Regions from separate parts of the Paraburkholderia sp. J94 genome, predicted to be linked through region 2. Evidence: predicted binding sites of a transcription regulator. Region 2 holds the regulator's gene; the other holds the start of a gene.
The links. Region 2 encodes FliA, which starts transcription of late flagellar genes. Its sites were predicted from a motif close to CTAAAGTTTNNNNNNNNNNNGCCGNTA; they were not measured.
Positions count from the first base shown of each region.

Region 1: a site for FliA is predicted at 8,630-8,656, ahead of U4Y88_RS07630 (DUF4088 family protein). Genes of this name have one in related genera too.

Region 1 is NZ_CAJMZH010000003.1:302,482-313,499, reverse strand. Features, by position in the region: gene U4Y88_RS07665 (phospholipase D family protein) at 1-529, opposite strand, end outside; gene U4Y88_RS07660 (DUF2917 domain-containing protein) at 824-1,225, shown strand; gene panS (ketopantoate/pantoate/pantothenate transporter PanS) at 1,304-2,281, opposite strand; gene U4Y88_RS07650 (MATE family efflux transporter) at 2,670-4,091, opposite strand; gene U4Y88_RS07645 (RNA-binding S4 domain-containing protein) at 4,281-4,502, opposite strand; gene U4Y88_RS07640 (hypothetical protein) at 4,875-5,336, shown strand; gene U4Y88_RS07635 (ATP-dependent helicase) at 5,510-7,738, shown strand; gene U4Y88_RS07630 (DUF4088 family protein) at 7,794-8,543, opposite strand; gene U4Y88_RS07625 (AzlD domain-containing protein) at 8,760-9,083, opposite strand; gene U4Y88_RS07620 (AzlC family ABC transporter permease) at 9,101-9,856, opposite strand; gene U4Y88_RS07615 (AraC family transcriptional regulator) at 10,016-10,906, opposite strand; gene U4Y88_RS07610 (CreA family protein) at 10,951-11,018, opposite strand, start outside.
Region 2 is NZ_CAJMZH010000014.1:126,341-137,358, forward strand. Features, by position in the region: gene flhF (flagellar biosynthesis protein FlhF) at 1-902, shown strand, start outside; partial or broken gene U4Y88_RS27325 (MinD/ParA family ATP-binding protein) at 895-1,677, shown strand; gene U4Y88_RS27330 (RNA polymerase sigma factor FliA) at 2,107-2,838, shown strand; gene U4Y88_RS27335 (flagella synthesis protein FlgN) at 3,049-3,495, opposite strand; gene flgM (flagellar biosynthesis anti-sigma factor FlgM) at 3,538-3,903, opposite strand; gene flgA (flagellar basal body P-ring formation chaperone FlgA) at 4,051-5,412, opposite strand; gene U4Y88_RS27350 (flagellar basal body protein) at 5,639-6,142, shown strand; gene flgC (flagellar basal body rod protein FlgC) at 6,215-6,640, shown strand; gene U4Y88_RS27360 (flagellar hook assembly protein FlgD) at 6,862-7,509, shown strand; gene flgE (flagellar hook protein FlgE) at 7,533-8,768, shown strand; gene flgF (flagellar basal-body rod protein FlgF) at 8,801-9,559, shown strand; gene flgG (flagellar basal-body rod protein FlgG) at 9,614-10,402, shown strand; gene flgH (flagellar basal body L-ring protein FlgH) at 10,468-11,018, shown strand, end outside.

The DNA of each region.
Region 1 (11,018 bases), on a different contig from region 2:
ACGGATTGAACACGCGGATCTGGATGTTCGGATGGCTGTTGAGCGCGGCCATCAGACGGTCGATGTCGTGGAAGTTCAGGTCGTCGACGAGCATGCGCACGCGCACGCCGCGATCGGCCGCGTAGAGCGCGGAGCCGAGCAGCAGCTTGCCGGTGGTGTCCTCGTTGGCGATGTAGTACTGCATGTCGAGCGTCTTCGTCGCCGAGCGCGCGAGCGCCACGCGCATCTGCAGCGAGTCGGTGCCGGTGGCGAGCAGGCGGAAGCCCGACTGGTCCGGGTGCGCGGCTTCGGGCGCGGCCAGCGCGGCGCCGAGCAGCGTGGTGTGGGCGTCGGCGGCGGACATCGCGGCGGAGGACTTGCGCGGATAGTCGCTGGCGGGCGGACGCGTCGCGCAGCCGGCGGCGAGCGCGAGGCACAGGCATGCGGCGAGCGTGGCGAACGGGCGCGCGTGGCCGGAGGCGAGGGCGCGGCGGCTCGTGGCGGCGCTTGCCGACGTTGCTGCTGAGTCCGCCGATGAATCCGGTGGCATTGCCCAGGCGCATGAAGCGTCCGAAGCGTCGTCGGCGTGGGCGGCGGCGGAGTGCAGGGCGGGCGCGTGCAAGCGGGATCTCCTCGGGGTCGGCCGCCGGTGCGGGACGCGGACTGGCTGGTTCGCAGACATGTGTCTTTTCGTCACGATTCTATCGGGAAGCGGCGGACTGCGGCGCGCGTCGGATGTCGTCCGGCGCGAGGCGCGCGCCTCGTTTCACGTCGGCTGGAAACGTCGGCGGGCGGCGGCGCGCCACACTGCCTGCATCATCAACGGCGGGAGAAGGAGCGCGCGATGGATCGGGCAATCAACGGAGTGGAGGCGCGGCGCGAAAGCACCGAAACGCTCGACGTGCCGCGCGGCGCATGCCGGCGCGTGCGCTGTGCGCAAGGCGGCGTGGTGGGCGTGCTCGAAGGGCGCGTGCTGCTGACCGTGGAAGGCGACGCGCAGGACTACTGGCTGGCGCCCGGCGAGGCGCTGCCGTTCGCGCCGGGCGAGCGCGTGTGGATCGGCGGATGGGACGAAGCCGTGCGTTGCGAGGTGCGCAGCGAGCGGCTCGGGCCGGGGTCGGGCGGCGGGGTCGCGCGGCTGGCGCGATGGACGGCGATGGCGGCGCGTTGGTGCGTGATGTTGCGTTGGGCGCGTCGTTGCGCGAAGTCGCCGCGCCGATCGGGATGGGGCGCGCAGCGCGGCTAGCGTGATGAATGCGCTGGCGCGCGCGCCCGGTTGTGCGTCGCTTAAAGGTTGTGCGTCGCTTTAAGGTTGAGCGTCGCGTTATCCGCGTCGCGCCGTGCCGGCCGCTGCATTGGCGCTGCGCGCCTCGTCGGCGTCGCGCTCGCTGCCGCGCGCGGGCTTGCCGGCCCAGTAGCCCGCGAGCAGCGAGCCCGACAGGTTGTGCCACACCGAGAACAGCGCGCCCGGCAGGGCGGCGAGCGGCGAGAAGTAGAGCTTGCCGAGCGTCGCCGCGAGGCCGGAGTTCTGCATGCCGACTTCGATCGCGAGCGTGCGGCACACGGATTCCTCGAAGCCGAGCAGACGTCCGCCCCAGTAGCCGCCGAGCAGGCCGATGCCGTTGTGCAGCACCACGCCCAGCGCCACGACCGGGCCGACCGTCGCGATGCTCGCGTGCGTGCCGCCCACCACGGCGGCGATGATCGCGAGGATCGAGACCATCGAAACGAGCGGCAGCACCGGTTCGACGCGGCGCACGAGGCCGCCCGCGAGCCGGTTGACGATCAGCCCGACGACGATCGGCAGGCCGACGATTTGCAGGATGCTCATCAGCATGCCGTGCACGTCGACGACGATCGAGGCATCGACGTAAAGGCGCGTGAGCAGCGGCGTCGCGAACACGCCGACGAGCGTCGAGAGCGCGCTGATCGTCACCGAGAGCGCGACGTCGCCGCGCGCGAGATAGATCATCACGTTCGAGGCCGTGCCGCTCGCCACGCTGCCGACGAGCACCATGCCCGCGGTCAGGTCGGCGGGCATGTGCAGCGCCTTGGCGATCACCCACGCGGCGAGCGGCATCACGAGGTAGTGCAGCAGGATGCCGGCCGCCACGGGCGCGGGACGCGTGAAGACGCGCTGGAAATCGGCGAACGAGAGCGTCACGCCCATCGCCAGCATGATGATCATCAGCAGCGTGGTGACGTGCGGCGCGATGGGCGCGACGACGCCCGGATTGAAATACGCGGCGAGCGAGACGAGCACGGCCCAGAGCGGGAACAGTCGGGTAATCGGGGCGAGCATGGAAGCGTGGTCCGTGAGAGGGTTCGTTTTCTTGATGGCGGCGCGGCGGTGCGCGGCGTGTGCGCGTTGTGTGCGGTGTGTCCGAAAGGGGCGGTTTGCTCGCGTTGCCGGGGTGGCCGGCGCGCGTCGCGCTTGCGCGGCACGTCGATCTGGCGTGTTGATCTATTTGCGTCGATCGAGCGCGGATTGTGCGTCGATCTCGCGTGATCTTGCGCAGATGTCGGTGCTGCCGACGATCTCGTCGCGCGGTGTTTTCCCGCCCTCGTGGGACGGATGGCGGCGGGCGCCAGCCGCGTATTCTAACCGCTCGCGCCAGGCGGCCCGGACGGCGCGCGGGTTTTGCGGCCCGCGTGTCGTTCGCGCGAGCCGCCGTGGCTGTTGAGGCCGCTTACGCCGTCTGCGAGCGCGCCGCCTCGTTTTCCGCGCGCAGGCTTATACGGTGAAAGCGCCACGTCATCAGCACGGCCACGCTCGCGAGACCGGCCGCGAGCCCCCACCAGAGGCCGAGCGCGCCGTAACCGAAGTGGAACGCCAGCGCATAGCCCACCGGAAAGCCGATGCCCCAGTAACCGAGCGTCGCGGCCAGCATCGGAATGCGCGTGTCCTTGAGTCCGCGCAGGCAGCCGGAGCCGACCGTCTGCATGCCGTCGACGATCTGGAAGATCGCGGCCACGCCGAGCAGCGAGGTGGCGAGCGCGACGGTCTGCGCGTTGGCCGGATCGTCGAGATGCAGATAGAGCCCGACGATCCAGTGCGGCGCGAGCACCATCACGAGCGCCGACATCGACATGAAGCCCACGCCGAGCGCCAGCGCGACGAAGCCCGCATGACGCGCCGCGCGCGGCACGCCCGCGCCGATCCAGTAACCGACGCGCACGTTGCCCGCCTGGCCGATCGAGAGCGGCACCATGAACATCACCGAGGCGACGTTCAGCGCGATCTGGTGCGCGGCGAGCGGCGTCGCGCCGAGCAGGCCCATCAGCAGGCCGGTGGCGAGAAAGAGCGTCGCCTCGACGGCGTAGGTGATCGCCACGGGCCAGCCGATGGCGAACAGTTCGCCCATCATCGGCGCGCTCGGGCGGCGCGCCACCACGAAATGCTGATGTGACGGGCGCAGATGCAGCAGCGCCATCAGCACGAAGGTGGTGAGCCAGATCGTGACGGCAGTGGCCGCCGCCGAGCCGAGAAAGCCGAGGCGCGGCAGGCCCCAGGCGCCGTGGATCAGCCCGTAGTTCAGGAAGCCGTTGAAGAACACACTGGCGATCGAGATCCAGAGCAGACGCCGCGCCGCGCCGATCGCGGGCAGGAACGAGCGCATCAGCCCCACGCCGATCAGGCTCGCGGGCGCGCCCCAGCGCAGCACGGCCGCATATTCGCCGACCTGGCGCGCGAGCACGGGCGGCTCGCCGAGCGCGTGCAGCAGCGGCTCCGCGAACGACAGCAGCGCGAACGCGGGCAGCGCGAGCACGAGCGAGAGCGCGAAACCGGTCCAGTAGATGTGCGGCACGCGATGCAGATCGTCGGCGCCGCGCGCCTGCGCGACGCTCACGCTGACCGAGGTCAGCACGCCTTGCAGCACCGTCACGACCACGAAGAACAGATTCGCGCCGAGGCCGCCCGCCGCGAGCGCGCCCGCGCCGAGCGAGCCGAGCAGGACGGTGTCGGTGACGCTCATCGCCATCTGCGACAACTGGGCGATGGCGAGCGGCGCGGCGAGACGTGCGGTGTCGGCGGCGTGGCGTTTGAGCGAGGGCGGCGCGATGGCGCGGCTGGCGCGGTCGTTGCGCGCGGTGGAGGTCGTTCGGGTCATGAAAGGCAAGCGGCGCGAATCATCGCGCCGCGTCGGAAAGTGCCTGGGGATCGCGTCCGTGAGGGCAGGCAGGGGCGGCTCAAGCGGTTGCGAGCCTACCCGGCGAGGTTACCTGTCTTTCAGACAAAAAGCACCCGCGTGGTGCATCAAAGGCAGGGGCGGCATGGATGGCAGCCGCCGCGTCGGGTGCTACTGCGCTTCGTGGATCGCGATGCGCGTGTCGCCGAGCAGTACCGACTGGCCCGCGCGGATCTTGCAGGTCTTGCGCAGTTCGACTTCGCCGTCGACCTTGACCGCACCGGACGAGACGATCTGCTTGGCCGAGCCGCCGCTGTCGGCGAGACCGGTGATCTTCAGCAGGTTGTGGAGTTCGACGTAGTCGCCGGTCAGCGTGAAATCGAGATTGGGCATGGCGCGTGGAAATCGGTTAAAGGCAAATGCGTCGGGACAAAGGCGTGCGCCGTGGCGGCGCGGAGGGTGAGCATCATAAGCGATCGCGCGGCGCGGGGCCTGGGATGCGTCGAGGTTGGCCTGGTTACATGTCGGGGCCAGATGTTATGAATTCGTCAGCAAATGAAACGCTGCGTAACGTCGCGGGACGGCGCGCGGATCTTCAGACGAGAATGGGTTCACCGAAACGAGACCGCCAACGATGTCAGGTTTGTCTGACCGGGCGGCTCCATCGAGCGGGAAGACGGCAGCACGGCAACGCGTCAGCGGCGGGCACGCCCGTTGCAAAACCGTTGCACGTCATTCCCGGAACCACTGCAAAGAGGATACGCCATGACCCAGATTCGCAAGCTGCTGACCGCTACCGCCATTGCCGCCACCGCCGCTGCCTTCGCGCAGGGCGCTTTCGCCCAGACCGCCACGCCGGCGGGCGGGGAAGCGCCGACGATGGCCCCGGGCGCCGCACCGGCCATGGCGCCGAGCCAGGCCCCGGCGGCCGCGGGCATCGCACAACCGGCGCCCGCGCCCCAGAATCTGACCGCGCCGCAGCCGACCGACCCGCTGGTGCAGAAGCGCAACGCCAATGCGGCGGCCAGCGCCGAATACCGCAGCGCCAAGAAGTCGGCGAGCACCGAATACGGCGACGCGAAAAAGCAGGCCAAGACGCAGTACAAGTCGCAGGTCAAGGACGCGAAGATCAACCGCAAGGCCGACCGTCAGGCCAATGACTCGGAAATGAAGGATCAGATGAGCGGCCAGTCGGCGCAACAGCAGGGCGGCGCGCAGCAGCCGTAACGCGCTCCGCTTGAGCCGATTAAGTCGATTAAGTCGATTGAGTCGATGTAGACGGCGGCGGCGTCCCGGCAACGGGCGCCGCCGTTTTGCATCGTGTCGCGGAGTTGGTGCATAAATGTCGCCAGATCGCGGCAGAATCCCCGTGAAATCCGGCGCTTGCGGCGCGAAGGTGTATGGATATACAGTATGCGTCGCCGCCTCTTACGGATTCTCCGCGCCCGCCCGTGTCCACCGCCGTTTCCCTCGCTGCTTCCTCCGATCCTCTCGCCGATCAACCCAGCGACGTTGCTCACGCCGTCGCTCAGGATGTCGCGGCGTATCTCGCCAAGCTCAACGAAGCGCAGCGCGCGGCGGTCGAGCATGGCGGCCCGCAGGCCTTCGCGCCGGGCGCGATGTTGCCGGAGCCGCTGCTCGTGATCGCGGGCGCGGGCTCGGGCAAGACCAACACGCTCGCGCACCGCGTCGCGCATCTGGTTGTGAACGGCGCCGATCCGCACCGCATCCTGCTGCTAACGTTCTCGCGCCGCGCGGCGCAGGAAATGACGCGGCGGGTTTCGCGCATCGCCGCCGGCGTGCCGGGCGCGGCCGCCGTGCTCGCGCAGGGGCTCACGTGGGCGGGCACGTTTCACGGCATCGGCGCACGGCTGCTGCGCGAGTACGCCGAGCAGATCGGCTTGTCGCCGGCGTTCACGATCAACGACCGTGAAGATTCCGCCGATCTGATGAATCTCGTGCGCCATGAGCTGGGATTGTCGGCGAAAGAGAAGCGATTTCCGGCTAAATCTACCTGTTTGGCGATCTACTCGCGCGTCGTCAACACGGGCGACTCGCTCGCCGACGTGCTCGCGCGCTCGTTTTCGTGGTGCCTCGAATGGGAGCCGCAACTGCGTGCGCTGTTCGCCGCCTACGTCGATGCCAAGCAAAAGCAGAATGTGCTCGATTACGACGATTTGCTGCTGTATTGGGCGCATATGGCGCAAGAACCCGCGATTGCGGCCGATCTCGCCGAGCGTTTCGATCACATCCTCGTCGACGAATATCAGGACACGAACCGGCTGCAGGCGTCGATCCTGCTCGCGCTCAAGCCCGACGGCCGCGGCCTGACCGTGGTCGGCGACGATGCGCAGGCAATTTACTCGTTTCGGGGCGCAACGGTACGCAACATCCTCGATTTCCCCGCGCAATTCGATCCGCCCGCGCGTCAGGTCACGCTGGAACGCAACTACCGGTCAACGGAGCCGATCCTCGCGGCCTCCAACGCCGTGATGGACGCCGCCACCGAGCGCTACACCAAGAACCTGTGGACCGACCGCGCGTCGCAGCAGCGTCCGCGCCTCGTCACGGTCGCCGACGAAGCGACCCAGGCGCGCTACGTCGTCGAGCAGATTCTGGAGGCGCGCGAGGGCGGCATGAAGCTCAAGCAGCAGGCCGTGCTGTTTCGCGCCGCGCATCACAGCGCGACGCTCGAAATCGAGCTCGCGCGGCGCAACATCCCGTTCGTGAAGTTCGGCGGCCTGCGTTTTCTCGACGCCGCGCATGTGAAAGACGTGCTCGCCGTGCTGCGCTGGGCCGAGAATCCGCTCGACCGCGTGGCCGGGTTTCGCGTGACGCAGCTGATGCCGGGCGTCGGGCCGGCCACGGCCGCGCGCCTGCTCGATCAGGTCGCGGCCTGCACGGGCGCGTATCGCGCCGCCGAGGCGCTCGCCGCATTCGCGCCGCCGCCGCGCGCGGCCGAGGACTGGGCCGCGTTCACGGCGCTCATCGACAGCATCGGCGCGCGCGCCACGCCCTGGCCCGCCGAGTTCGAGCGCGTGCGGCGCTGGTACGAGCCGCATCTCGAACGCAATCACGAAGACGCGCAGGTGCGCATGGCCGATCTGCTGCAGATGGAGAGCATCGCGAGCACCTTCCCGTCGCGCGAGCGCTTCCTCACCGAACTGACGCTCGATCCGCCCGACGCGACCAGCGCCGAATCGGCCGATCCGCTGCTCGACGAGGACTATCTGATCCTCTCGACCATCCATTCGGCCAAGGGGCAGGAGTGGCGCAACGTGTTCGTGCTCAACGGCGTGGACGGCTGCATTCCGTCCGATCTGGGCGCGGGCAGCGACGAGGAACTGGAAGAGGAGCGCCGTCTGCTCTACGTGGCGATGACGCGCGCGAAGGAAGATCTGCACATCGTCGTGCCGCAGCGCTTTTATGTGCACAACCAGTCGGCGTTGGGCGACCGGCACGTGTGGGCGTCGCGCACGCGCTTCATCGCGCCGACGATGCTGCCGCTGTTCGAGTCGTGCGCGTGGCCCGCGCCGCCCGTGGCGAGCGCGCCGAGCGCGGCGGGACTGGCCGCTGCGGCGCGCGCCAAGGTCGAGATCGGCGCGAAACTGCGGAAAATGTGGGACTAGGGCGCGGCGTTTCTGGCGTGCGGCACGACGCGGCGCCCCGGCTGGCGGGAGGGATTTAGCGCGGCTGGTTCTTCGGCGGCGGCACGAAGAAGTTGCGCAGCCAGGCGGCGAGGCGCGTGAAGACGTCGTCGGGTTCCTCGACGAAGATTTCCGGCTTCAACAGACGCAGATATTCCATGATCTGCTGCGCTTCCTGCTTCTGGAACGTGCCGTGCGCGATGCCGAGGCGCAGCAGGCCGCGCAGCTCGCCGAGCCGTTCGCGCGCGAGCGAGCCGGTGGCCTGCTCGCAGCCGATCTTCGCCTCATAAACACGCTGACGCACCGATTCCGCGAGCCGCCACGCGGGCGTCTGCATGATCTCTTCGAGCGTCTGGATGTCCTGCACGCCCGACTTGATCTGCGCGGCCAGCGGGTCGATCTGCGCTTCCTCGCCCTGGGCTTCCTGCACGATGGCGGCTGCCCACTCGCGGCACTTCTTCGTCAGCTCGTCGGGCGTCCACTCAGGCCGCGACGCCACGCCGAAGCCAAAATCGCCCGCCTGCCGCAGCAGCATCGAGACGACTTCGGGAAATTCCTTGTCGAGCGTGCGCTTGGCCCATGCGTACTGGCCGCCCTGCAAGAGTCGCTGCACCGCCTGCTCGGTGAGCGGCGTCATGTTGTCGAGCAGCTTCGCGCGCAGGAAGTCCTCGAACGACGGCGTCAGAAACTGCGGGTCGAGCTTCAGCGAGACGCGCAGGAACGCGTCGAAGTCCTTGCGTAGCGACGCAAGCGTTTCTTCCTTGAGGTTAAGGGTGATATTCCCCATTCTGGTTGCCCCGATTTATTCCTGGCGTTGCCTGGCTATGGCCAGGGCTTCGGCTGGCCACTGCGCCAAGGCAGGCTTCGACGGTTTAACGGCGCGCGACGGAGAAACTTGAGCGGGCGATTGAAAGGAACGTGCGAATGGGCGGCCGGGAAGGGCCGCTGATTCACCGTTTTCAGGGTTGTTTGCGCGGCTTCAGCGCGTGGATCTTCACGTGATTCAGCGCAGTACGACGCCTTGCCAGAGAAAGAACACGCCGAGGCCCACGGCGATGGTTAGCAGCGGACGCTTCGTCAGCGCGCTCACGGCGATCGCGGCCAGCGCGCCGACGAGTTGCGGATTGCGCCAGCTCAGTTCGGCGCCCTGGCCGTGCGGCGAGACCGCCATCGGCACGATGATCGCCGTGAGCACGGTCACGGGCACGAAGCCGAGCGCGGTGCGCATGAGCGGCGGAAACACGAGCCGCTCGCCGAGCACGAAGACGGCGGTGCGCACGATCCACGTGATCAGCGCCATGCCGAGGATCAGGACGACGTAGTTCATCGGGTGGTCGATCGGGCTCATTGGCTGCCTCCCGCGACGGCGTGCGCGTCGCGCGGAGCGCGCGCCTGGCGTGGCTCGCCGGTCTGGTTTTGTGCGCGCGATTGGGCGTCGGCGTCAGGGTTGCGGCGCGGCTTGCGCGGCAGCGAAAGCGCGACGCCCACCGCCACGCCCGCGAGCACGGCGCCGAGCAGCCCGAGCTTGTACGGCCACGCCTGCCAGTAGAACGCGAGCACGCCCGAGGTGACGGCGGCGGCGAGAAAGCGCAGCGCCACCAGTTGCGGCACCACGATGGCGATAAAGGTGACGACCATCGCGAAGTCGAGGCCGAGCGTCTGCAGCCCCGGGAACGCCGCGCCGAACACCAGGCCGGCGGCGGTCCAGAGCTGCCAGTTCAGATACATCGAAAGACCCGAGCCGAGGAAGTGCCACGGCGAGACATCGTCGCCGGGCGGATGGCGGCGGTAATGCGCCCAGGCGACGGCGAACACTTCGTCGACGAGCACCGCGCCGAGCGCGAGCCGCCAGCGCAGCGGCAGATGCGAAACGTAGGGCGCGAGCGTCGCGCCGTACAGCACGTGGCGCAGGTTGACGATCAGCGTGGTGGCCCAGATCACGGCGTAGCTCGCGTGCGAGGCGATCAGCCCGACCGCGATGAACTGCGCCGAGCCCGCGAACACCGCGAGCGACATCAACTGGCCGTGCCAGAGCGCGAGCGGCCCCGACGTCACGAGCGTGCCGAAAATCATGCCGAACGGGGCCGCGCCGATCATCATGGGGATCGTGTCGCGCACACCGGCGGCGAATTCCTTGTATCGATGGGGATGGGTGGTCAAGCTGTCTCTCCTGATTCGGAAAGCAGCATAGCGAGCGGCGCGTCGGGTGGCTTGTACGATCTTGCGGCGTCGCCGCGCTCAGTCGTCGCCGATGAGGGATCAGGACGACTGCCAGCGTCCCGGCGGCACGCCGAACATGCGGCGGAAGTGGCGCGTGAAGTGGCTCTGATCGGCGAAACCGCTGGCGGCGGCGACGTCGGCGACCGAAGCGCCCGCGCGCAGCGGGCCGAGTGCGCGCTGCAGGCGCACCTGCGTGCGCCACGCGTGCGGCGGCAGGCCGGTCGCCTGGGTGAAGAGGCGCGTGGCGTGGAACGGCGACAGGCCGACTGCCTGGGCAAGATCGGCCACGCGCAGCGGCGCGGGCAGATCGGCGGCCAGCAGCGCCTTCATGGTCTCGACGCGCGGATCGTTCGTGTGCGGGCCGATCGGCGCTTCACGCGTGCGCGCGTGGCGCGTGAGCAGCGCCGAGAGCGCGTCGAGCAAGGCGCCTTCGACGGCGAGCAGATCGGGTTCGGGCTGCACGGGCGCGCCGGTGTCGCTGCCCGTTGCGGGATCGGCGCGCCGAGCATCGGCATCGGCTTCGAGCAGGCGATGCGCGTACGAAAGCCGTTGCGCGAGATCGGGGTCGCGGATCACATCGGCGGCGAACCAGGGCAGCGGCTGCGCACGACCCGCGATTTCCGCCGCAAGCCCGTGCAGATAATCGACCGGCACGTAGATCACGCGATAGCGCCAGCCTTCGTCGACGGCGCGCGAGCCCGTGTGCACCTCGCCCGGATTGATGACCGGCACCGTGCCGGTTTCCGCCACGTGATGCGCGCCGCGGTAGCGGAAGCACTCCGCGCCGTCCTCGATCACCGGCACCGTGTACGCCTCGTGCCAGTGCGGCGAGAACTCGTGATCGTGATATTCGGCCGTGAGCAGATCGCCGCCGGGCAACAGCGGCGAGCGCCAGTAACGGGCGGAATCGCGAAAACGGGGAAGGTTCATGGCGGCGGCGCGCGGTCGGGTTTCAGGCGGCGTGACAGTCCAGTTTAGCGCACCGGGATGGTGGTGCCGGCGGGCATCGGCACGGCGGTTACGCTGTTCTTCGCGCTGCCGC
Region 2 (11,018 bases):
GCGAGCGCCAGCGCCGCAGCCCGGTGCAGGGCGCGCTCACCAAGCAGCTGTTCGCGGCCGGTTTCTCGGCGCAGCTCGTCAAGATGATGATCGAGCGCCTGCCGGACGTGGAGACCGAAGAAGCCGGCATGGAATGGATGCAGTCGGTGCTCGAATCGAACCTGCCGGTGCTGGAGGACGAGGAAGCGCTGATGGAGCGCGGCGGCGTGTTCGCGCTGATGGGCCCGACGGGCGTCGGCAAGACCACGACCACGGCCAAGCTCGCCGCGCGCTGCGTGATGCGCTTCGGCGCCAGCAAGGTCGCGCTGCTCACGACCGACAGCTACCGTATCGGCGGCCACGAGCAGCTGCGCATCTTCGGCAAGATCCTCGGCGTTTCCGTGCACGCGGTGCGCGACGGCGCGGATCTGCAACTCGCGCTCACCGAACTCAAGAACAAGCACATCGTGCTGATCGACACGATCGGCATGAGCCAGCGCGACCGCGCCGTGGCCGACCAGATCGCCATGCTGTGCGGCGCGGGCCGTCCGGTCCGCCGCCTCCTGCTGCTCTCGGCGACCAACCACGGCGACACGCTCAACGAAGTCGTGCAGGCCTACCAGAGCGGCCCGGACAATTCGCCGCTCACCGGCTGCATTCTCACCAAGCTCGACGAGGCGACCAACCTCGGCAGCACGCTCGACACGGTCCTGCGCTACAAGCTGCCGGTGCATTACGTCTCGACGGGCCAGAAGGTGCCCGAGAACCTGTACGTGGCCACGCGCCGCTTCCTGATTCGCAGCGCCTTCTGCGTGCCGCGCGACCGCTCGCCGTTCGTGCCGCACGAGGACGACATTCCTGCATTGCTCTCCGCGCTGTCGAACCGTTCGAACGCGCAAGCACCCGAGGTCCGGTTTGGATAAGTTCGTGATCGATCAGGCCGAGGGCCTGCGGCGCCTGCTTGCGCGCGAAGGTTCGCGCGTGATCGCGGTGACGGGTGGACCCGGCGCGCCGGGACGCACGACCGCCGTGATCAATCTTGCGGCGGCGCTGACCGGCCATGGCAAGGACGTGCTCGTCATCGACGAATGTCTCGGGCAGCGCTCGGTCAGCGCGCTGCTCGGCGGCGTGCGCGGCGCGGGCAACTTCGCGGCGGTGATGCGCGGCGAGATGGGGCTCGACGAAGCCGCAGGGCGTCACGCGCTCGGCTTCCGCGTGCTGGCCGCCTCGCGCGAGCACCGCTCGCAGTACACCAGCGCGCAGCTGAACAAGGTGCTGACCGGTCCGGCCGACATCGTGCTCATCGATGCCGAGCTCGACGCCGAAGGCGCGCTCTCGCCGCTCGCGATGCATGCGCACGACGTGCTGATCGTCATGCGCGTCGCCGCGCAGGCGATCACCGATGCCTACGCATGCATGAAGCGGCTGCATTTCGCGCATGCGATCGGCCAGTTCCGCGTGCTCGCGAACCATGTCGCGAGCGCGACCGACGCGCATGCCGCGTTCGACAACCTCGCGGGCGTGGCCAGCCGCTACCTGACGGTCTCGCTCGAGAACGCCGGTTGCGTGGCCGCCGATCCGCACATGCCGCGCGCGGTGCAACTGTCGCGCTGCATCGTCGATGCGTTCCCCTCGACGGCCGCCGCGCGTGATTTCCGCCACGTGGCCGCCGAGCTGCCGCACTGGCCGATGCGTCCGGCGTTGTCGGCGCGCTCGACCACGGCGGCGGATTTCGCCGAAGCGGTGGCGTCGTCCGACGCCGAGGTCAAGGCGGCGCGCGCGAGCGCGGCGGCGGCTTCCGCTGCGGTGTCGGCGAATGCGTCGGCATCGGTATCGGCAGGACAGACCGGCACGGCGGGCGCAGCGCGCGCGCCGATCGTCGGGACCGCGCCCGCCGGCGTGGCCGCCGCCGCCGTTTCGGCGCTGGCGAGCGCACAGGCGGCAGGCGCGCAGGCAGCACAAACAACCGAATCATTCGTTTCGACCGTCACAGGCGTCCCATCCGCGCCCGCGCCGGCCCACGCCGGATGGCGGGCGGACCCGCCCGTGCAGCGCCCCGCGCCGCAGCACGCATGACGTGCGGCGGACGACAGGTGCAGCAAGGGAAAAGAGAAGCAGGAGAGCATGATGTATAACGCTCAAGGAAAAATTTCGCAGGCCGATGTCCTCGCGAAATACGCGCCGCTGGTCAGGCGTCTGGGTCTGCAGCTCGTGGCGAAGATGCCCGCGAGCGTGGATCTGGACGACCTCATCCAGGCCGGCATGATCGGTCTGATGGATGCGGCCAACCGCTACAAGGAAGACCAGGGCGCGCAGTTCGAGACTTACGCGAGCCAGCGGATTCGCGGCGCGATGCTCGACGAGCTGCGCAGCAACGACTGGCTGCCGCGCAGCCTGCGCCGCACCTCGCGCGAGGTGGAGAGCGCCGTGCATCAGGTGGAGCAGCGGCTCGGACGCTCGGCGAGCGAAACCGAGATCGCCGACCATCTGAGCATGCCGCTCGACGAGTATCAGTCGATGCTCCAGGATCTGCATGGCAGCCAGCTGATCTATTACGAAGACTTCGACCGTTCCGCCGAGGACGAGCCGTTCCTCGACCGCTATTGCGTCGATCATTCGGATCCGCTGTCGGCGCTGCTCGACGACAGCCTGCGCGGCGCGCTGGTCGAAGCGATCGAGCGTCTGCCCGAGCGCGAGAAGCTGCTCATGTCGCTCTACTACGAGCGCGGCATGAACCTGCGCGAGATAGGCGCGGTGATGGAAGTCAGCGAGTCGCGCGTGTGCCAGCTGCACAGCCAGGCGGTGGCGCGTCTGCGTACGCGTCTGCGCGAGATGTCCTGGGCCGGCACCGAGAATTGACGGCGGCGTAGTTCAGAGAGGTAAGAGCCGGAGTGCGAAAGCGCTCCGGTTTTTTTATGGGCGCGTGAATGACGGGCGCGTGAAAGAGTGAAGGCGCGAAGGCGCGCAGCGCACGCCGCACGGCAGCCCGAAAACAAAAAAGCCGAAGCAGACCGCTTCGGCTTTTTTCGTCGCTTCGCGCAGCGTCGTGCCGCGCGAATCCATCCAGGCTCAGAGGCCGAACGCAGGCAGTCTGCCGTCGGGGCCGTACAGCATCGACGCGCCCGTATTGGTCTCGCCGCGCAGGATCGCGAGTGCGCGACGGTTATGTTCCATGCGCGTGCGGATCATCATGCCGATGGTGAGGTTCTGGCGGCGTGCGCGCTCGGTCGAGCCCTTGAGCAGCGCCCATTGGCCCGCGAGACGCGTGTCGCCGTCGCAGGCCAGCTCGATGCCCTTGCGGCCGCCCGGCAGGCCGAGACCGGCCAGCTGCGCGTCGCGCACCTTTTCGAGACCGGCGAGGCGCTGCGTCAGCGTCGTCTTCTGCTCGACGATCTGCGGCAGCGAGTCCATGCCGTCGGTCGACGTGAGCGCCTTCTCCTCGAAGGCGAGCAGCGACGCGAAGGCCTCAACAGCGGCGTGTTCGTCGATCAGTGTGGCGAGCAGGGCGTCTTTCATCGGTACCACCAGTCAAAGCGGGTTGCGGGCCGGCGCCGGCGATCAGTTGCCCGTTGCCGGCTGCTTGATCAGGCCGCGCGCCGTGTCGAGAATGCCATCGGCGATCTTGCCGGTGTCGATCTGCAGCGTGCCGTTCTTGATAGCGTCCTTGATCGACTGGACGTGATCCATGTCGATGTCGGCGCTATCGTTCGACGGCGCCGAGCGCAGCGTCGAGGAAAGCGAGGAAAGGCTCACGTTGGCGTCGCCGCGCGTGCTGCCTGCCGTCGCGGTGTTCGCGGCCGGCGTGCTGCTGGCGGACGCCGTGTTGCTGGCGCCAATCGCGCTCGCGGTATCGCCTTGGCCGGTACGCGCCAGGCCGTCTTGCAGCGGACGCGCGTCGTTGCGATTGGAGGTGTCGATGTTCACGATGGGGCTTCCTGATCCGTATGCCTTTGATAACGGCGGGCGCGGCGCGAACTTTAGCGCAAATATCCCGACGTTACATGCTGTTACGTGTGCTGGCGCACATGGCCGGAGGTCCCGTTTTTCACCTTTCCGATCGCGATTTCGACCCTAAATCTGGATCTGCACGGTGGACGCGTCCTTGACGACGCCGCTGATGATTTGCCCGTTGGGCGTGCGCACGCGCACCATCTGGCCGGGCGCGGCGTTGTTGAGCACGCTGCCTTCAGAGGAAATCGTGAAATTCGTGCCCACGGCGATCACCTTGACCGTCTGGCCGATGACCACCGACGAGGCGCTGCGCAGCATGTCGGAGCGCAGCGGCAGGCCTTGCGTGATGCGCATGAGCGCGACCGCGCCGTTGGCCTGATCGGGATCGGTGATGATGGTCTGCGGCAGGCTCGCGAGGTCGCCGTCGCGCGGCACGTAGTCGGCGGCGGACAGCGCCTCGCCGGCGTTGATCTGGCGCGCGGCCACGTAATAGGTGACGTCGACCGCGACGCGGCCGACCACGTAGAGCGTCCACGGCTTCGCGCCGACACAGCGCACGCCGACGGTCGTGCGGCCCCACATGCGCGCGCCCGGCGGCATGAACGGTTCGAGCGCGGCGCAGGCCGCGAGGCCGCGCGGGAACACCGTCCCGACCGTCACGTTGACCTTGCCCGGCAAGCCCGCCGACTGCTGCTGCAGAAACGCGAGCGCGGTGGCGCGGATGCGCTCGCCGTCTTCCTGACCCGGGGGCACTTGCGCGGCTTGCGCCTGCGCCTGCGCGGCGGCGTTCATCGCGGCGGCGTTGCCGTTCGCGTTGACGGCGGCGCGCGGCGCGTAGCTCGCGCGCATGATCGCGCCGTTGGCGCGGGTGTTTGCGTTGGTATTCGCGCTGGTATTCGCGTAGGTGTTCGTTGCGTTGGCATTGACCGCTGGAACATTCGGCTGCACGACGCGCGGCGCGGCCTGCACGACCACGGGCGCGACCGCGCGTTGCGGCGTGCTCGCGGCGCCCGATGCGCCGACCGTGACGATGGTGGGCGCGTCGTTCTGCGCGGCGGCATTGCCGCGCTCGCCCGCGCCGGGAATCGTGATCATGCCGGGCTGCTGCGCCTCGGCTTCGGCGCGCGCTTGCGCGCTCGACCCGGCGTTATTGCGCGTGAGCAGCGCGGCGCGGTCGGCGTAAGCCTTCGCGTTGGCGGCCGGATCGGCGGCCCTGGCGGGCTGCGCGAGCATCGCGCTCATCTTCGCGGCATCGGAGCCCGCGCGGTCGCCGGGACCGGCGATATAGATCTGCTGGCCGGATGCCCCCGACGAAGCCGACGCATCGCTCTGCGCCCGCGCCGCCGTCGCGAAGGTCATTGCGCTGATCGCACTCATCGCGCCCAGCAAAGCCGCCGTGGCGGCCGCGAGGCGCTGCGAACGGCCGCGCGCGTGCCGGTGCGCCGTCGCGCGTCGCGCGTTCGGGTGGGCAGTCTGCGGCATCGTCGTTCTCCATCCATTGCATTGACACGCATCGCATTCTAGGCGTCGCTCCCCGCTCGCTAACGTCGAATAGAGGGGGGCTTTACCGGCTATTCGTCCGATTGGTTCTTGCGTCACCCGCCTACTATTCCTCTCCATGCGAAAAGGCCTGCGCGGCCGATCCACCGGACGGATGCGTGTTGCATGCCCGGCGCAGCCTTTCATTTCGTGTAACGGAGAACGCCCGATGCTGGACAAACTCGATGCCGAATTCGCCTTCGGACGCGAAGCGCTCGATGTGCGCGCGACGCGCCAGGCGCTGATCTCGTCGAACATCGCGAACGCGGACACGCCTGGCTACCAGGCGCGCGACGTCGACTTCTCGTCCTCGCTCGCCGGCGCGCTGCGCCAGGCTGGAGCGGGCACGTCGGGCGGCGGCGCGGCGGGCAACTTCCAGCCGCTCGTGATGGCGCAGCCCGCGGGCGTGACGACCGGCATGTCGATGGCGTCGACCGAAGCGGGCCATATGCCCGGCAACGCGAAGCTGGTCGCGACGGGCGGCCCGACCGAGGCGTATTCGAGCGCGGTGATGTACCGCAACCCGACGCAGCCCGCGCTCGACGGCAACACGGTCGACCTCGACACCGAACGCGTGCAGTTCGCGGACAACGCGCTGCACTTCGAGTCGGGCATGACCGTGCTGTCGAGCCAGATCAAGACGATGCTCTCGGCGATCCAGTCGGGCTCGTAACCCGGGCTCGCAAGCCACCAGCCGCACGCCAAGTAAGAACACACAGCAGCATTTTGTGAGGTCACCGAAACCATGCCATCCCTGATGAATATCTTCAGCGTTGCCGGGTCCGCCATGTCGGCGGAATCGCAGCGCCTGAACGTGACGGCGTCCAACCTCGCCAACGCGGACAGCACGACCGGCCCCGACGGCCAGCCCTACAAGGCCAAGCAGGTGGTGTTCGCGGTCGATCCGCTCGGCGGCGCGCGCAGCGCGTCCGGCCAGCAGGTGGGCGGCGTGAAGGTGACGGGCGTGATCGACGACCCGACGCCGATGAAGCAGAGCTACGACCCGGACAATCCCGCCGCCAACGCGGAAGGCTACGTGACGATGCCGAACGTGGACCCGGTGCAGGAGATGGTGAACATGATCTCGGCGTCGCGCTCGTATCAGGCCAACATCGAGACGCTGAACACCGCGAAGACGCTGATGCTCAAGACCCTCACCATCGGCACTTGAAGCGGCACTTGAAGCGGCACTTGAAGCGCCCCGTAATTCGGGCACGTAAAGAAGACCCCTGAACAGGCGTCCGGGGCCGCGGCGAAACGCGGCACGAGACTACACCACAGACCACACGCTACCCAGTTTAGCCGGGCGTATCCGAGGAGAACGCGTTGACTTCCAGCAGCACCACCATCGGCGGCAGCTCCGCCACCGTGTCGCAGTCCCTGCTCGACACCATGAACGGCACGTCGTCGACGTCGTCGTCGAGCAGCACGAGCGGCACCAGCGGCAGCGATCTGCAGAACACCTTCCTGCAACTGCTCGTCGCGCAGCTCAAGAACCAGGATCCGACCGATCCGATGGACAGCTCGCAGATGACCTCGCAGCTCGCCCAGATCAACACGGTCTCGGGCATCGCGAACCTGAACACCTCGCTGACGTCGCTGTCGACGCAGCTGTCGGCGGGCCAGAACGCCCAGGCCGCGCTGCTGATCGGCTCGACCGTGCTGGCTTCGGGCACGACCGCGACGGTGTCGAGCGGCTCGGCGCCGCAGCTCGGCGTGCAGCTCACGTCGGCGGCTTCGGACGTCAAGCTCACGATCACGAACTCCGCGGGCAAGGTCGTCAACACGCTCGACCTCGGCGCGCAGTCGGCCGGCACGGTGCCGATCACGTGGAACGGCACGGACGCGTCGGGCGCCACGGTCGCCGACGGCGACTACACGGTCACGGCCAGCGCGACGATCAACGGTCAGGCCGCCACGGCCACCGCGCTCGTGGCGAGCAAGGTCCAGGCCGTCATCCAGCAGCAGGACGGCACCGCGAGCCTGTCGCTCGCCAACGGCAAGACGGTCGCGCTTTCGAACGTGGCCGGCATTCTTTAAACGACAAAGCGGAGTAGAAACTCATGGGCTATCAGCAAGGTTTGAGCGGACTCGCCGCTTCGTCGAACGACCTCGACGTGATCGGCAACAACATCGCCAACGCCAACACGGTCGGCTTCAAGCAGAGCACGGCGCAGTTCGCGAACGTCTACGCGAACACCATCGCGACCTCGGTCAACACGCAGATCGGTCTCGGCGCGGCGCTCTCCGAAGTGCAGCAGAACTTCTCGCAGGGCACGATCACCACGACCGGCCAGGCGCTCGACGTCGCCATCAACGGCAACGGCTTCTTCCAGATGTCGAACAACGGCACGATCACGTACTCGCGTAACGGCGTGTTCCAGCTCAACAAGAGCGGCTACATCGTCGACGCGGCCGGCAACGACCTGATGGGCTACGCAGCCGACAGCACGGGCGTCGTCAACACGGCGCAGACGGTGCCGATCCAGGTCCCGACGACCAACATCGCGCCGGTCACGACCAGCAAGATCACCGCGCAGGTCAACCTGAACGCGCAGTCGACCACGCCGACCGCCACGCCGTTCTCCGAAACGGACTCGAACACGTACAACTACTCGACCTCGGTCACGGCGTACGACTCGCTCGGCGGCAAGCAGCAGGTCAACATGTACTTCGTGAAGAACGCGACGAGCGGCCAGTGGGACGTCTACGCGGGCACCACGGGCAACGCCTCGCTGGTCGGCTCGATGACGTACGACTCGTCGGGCAACCTGACGGGCACGACCGACTCCGCGGGCCTCGCGACCACGCTCGGCGAGCTCTCGCTGACGATCAACCCGACCGACGGCTCGGCGACCAACCAGAAGATCACGCTCGACGTCACCGGCTCGACGCAGTACGGCAGCGCCAACGGCGTGAACAATCTGGACCAGGACGGCTACCCGAGCGGCACGCTGTCGAACTTCTCGATCGGCGCCGACGGCTCGATCACGGGCAACTACTCGAACGGCCAGACGATGACGCTCGGCCAGATCGTGCTCGCGAACTTCAACAACCCGAACGGCCTGCAGAATCTCGGCGGCAACCAGTTCGCGGCGACCTCGGCTTCGGGCGTCGCGCAGGTGTCGGTGCCGGGCAGCACGAACCACGGCTCGCTCACGGGCGGCGCGGTGGAGTCGTCGAACGTCGACCTGACGAACCAGCTCGTCGACCTGATCACGGCACAGCGCAACTATCAGGCGAACGCACAAACCATCAAGACGCAGCAGACCGTCGACCAGACGCTGCTGCAGATGTAAGCGCGCCACGCCATTAACGCACCGGGCACATCATGGACCGACTGATCTATACCGCGATGACGGGCGCGAGCCAGGCGCTCGAGCAGCAAGCCGTCGTCGCGAACAACCTGGCGAACGTCTCGACCACGGGCTTTCGCGCGCAGCTCGCGAATTTCCGCTCCGTGCCGATGTCGTTCGGCGACGGCTCGACCGTCAACGACTCGACCACGCGCACCTTCGTGCTCTCGGCGACGCCTGGCTCCGACATGACGCCCGGTGCGATCTCGCGCACCGGCAATCCGCTCGATATCGCGGTGCAGGGCAACGGCTTCATCGCCGTGCAGACCGCCGACGGTAACGAAGCGTACACGCGCGCGGGCAACCTGCACGTCGACGAAAACGGCCAGCTCGTCACGGCCAACAACCTGCAGGTGATCGGCGGCGGCGGCCCGATCGCGGTGCCGCCGGGTTCGGCGGTCACGATCGGCTCGGACGGCACGGTCTCGGCGATCGCGCCGGGCAGCCCCGCGAGCGCCATCGCCATGATCGACCAGATCAAGTTCGTGAACCCGCCCGCGGGCTCGCTCACGCGCGGCGACGACGGTCTGTTTCACACCGGCGACGGCAATCCGGCCGACGCGGACCAGTCGGTCCAGATCGCGACGGAATCGCTCGAAGGCAGCAACGTCAATCCGGTGGCCGCGATGGTTTCGATGATCACCAACGCCCGGCAGTTCCAGATGCAGACGAAGCTCTTGCAGAACGCCGACCAGAACGAGCAGTCGGCGAACCAGCTGCTCAACTTCAGCTAAGACATTTAAAGGCTGCGTGCTCTATAGCAGACGCCGCGCCGGGAGAAATACACCGTGAACCGATCGCTCTACATTGCCGCCACCGGCATGAACGCCCAGCAGGCGCAGATGGACGTGATCTCGAACAACCTCGCGAACGTGAGCACCAATGGCTTCAAGGGCTCGCGCGCGGTGTTCGAGGACCTCATGTACCAGACGCTGCGTCAGCCGGGCGCGAACTCCACGCAGACCACCGAACTGCCCTCGGGCAGCCAGGTCGGCACCGGCGTGCAGCAGGTCGCGACCGAGCGTCTCTACACGCAGGGCAACCTGCAGCAGACCGGCAACTCGAAGGACGTGGCGATCAACGGCGCGGGCTTCTTCCAGGTGCAGATGCCCGACGGCACGACGCAGTACACGCGCGACGGCTCGTTTCAGACCAACTCGCAGGGCCAGCTCGTGACGTCGAGCGGCTACCAGGTGATGCCGGCGATCACGGTGCCCGCCAACGCGACCTCGCTGACCATCGGCAGCGACGGCGTGGTGACGATCACGACGCCGGGCTCGGCCAACGCGACGACCATCGGCTCGCTGCAGCTCGCCATGTTCATCAACCCGACCGGCCTGCAGTCGAACGGCCAGAACCTCGTGTCGGAAACGGCGTCCTCGGGCGCGCCCACGGTCACCACGCCGGGCCTGAACGGCTCGGGCTCGCTCAATCAGGGCTACGTGGAATCGTCGAACGTCAACGTCGTGCAGGAACTCGTCAACATGATCGAGACGCAGCGCGCGTACGAAATCAACAGCAAGGCGGTCACGACGTCCGACCAGATGCTGCAGACGCTGAGCCAGATGCAGGTCTGATGACCGCGGCATCGAAGTCAGGCAAACGGTAGCAACAGCAACACGGAATCGAAGTGGTGAGGAGCATGGGCCAGTCCGTTCAATTCAACTTTCGCGCAGGCGCGCGGCGTCAGGCGACTTACGTCGCCGTGGCGGCGGTCGCGCTCGCTGCGCTCTCGGGCTGCGCCTATATCCCCAACCGGCAGCCGATCGTGCAGCAGCCGATGACGGCGCTGCCGCCGGCGCCGCCCGTCAACAGCTCGCCGGGCTCGATCTACAACCCCGGCTACGTGGGCCGTCCGTTGTTCGAGGACCAGCGTCCGCGTAACACCGGCGACATCCTCACGATCGTCATCTCCGAAAACATCAACGCGACGAAGTCCTCGGGCGCGAACACCAAGCGCGGCGGCAGCACGGCCTTCAGCGTGCCGGTCGCGGGCTTCGCGCCGGGCTTCTTCTCGCGCGCGAACCTCTCGGCCACGGGCGCGAACCAGTTCGACGCGACCGGCGGCGCGAACGCCTCGAACACGTTCACGGGCGTGATCACCGTGACGGTCACGAACGTGCTGCCCAACGGCAACCTGGTGGTGTCGGGCGAAAAGCAGATGCTCATCAACCAGGGCAATGAATACGTGCG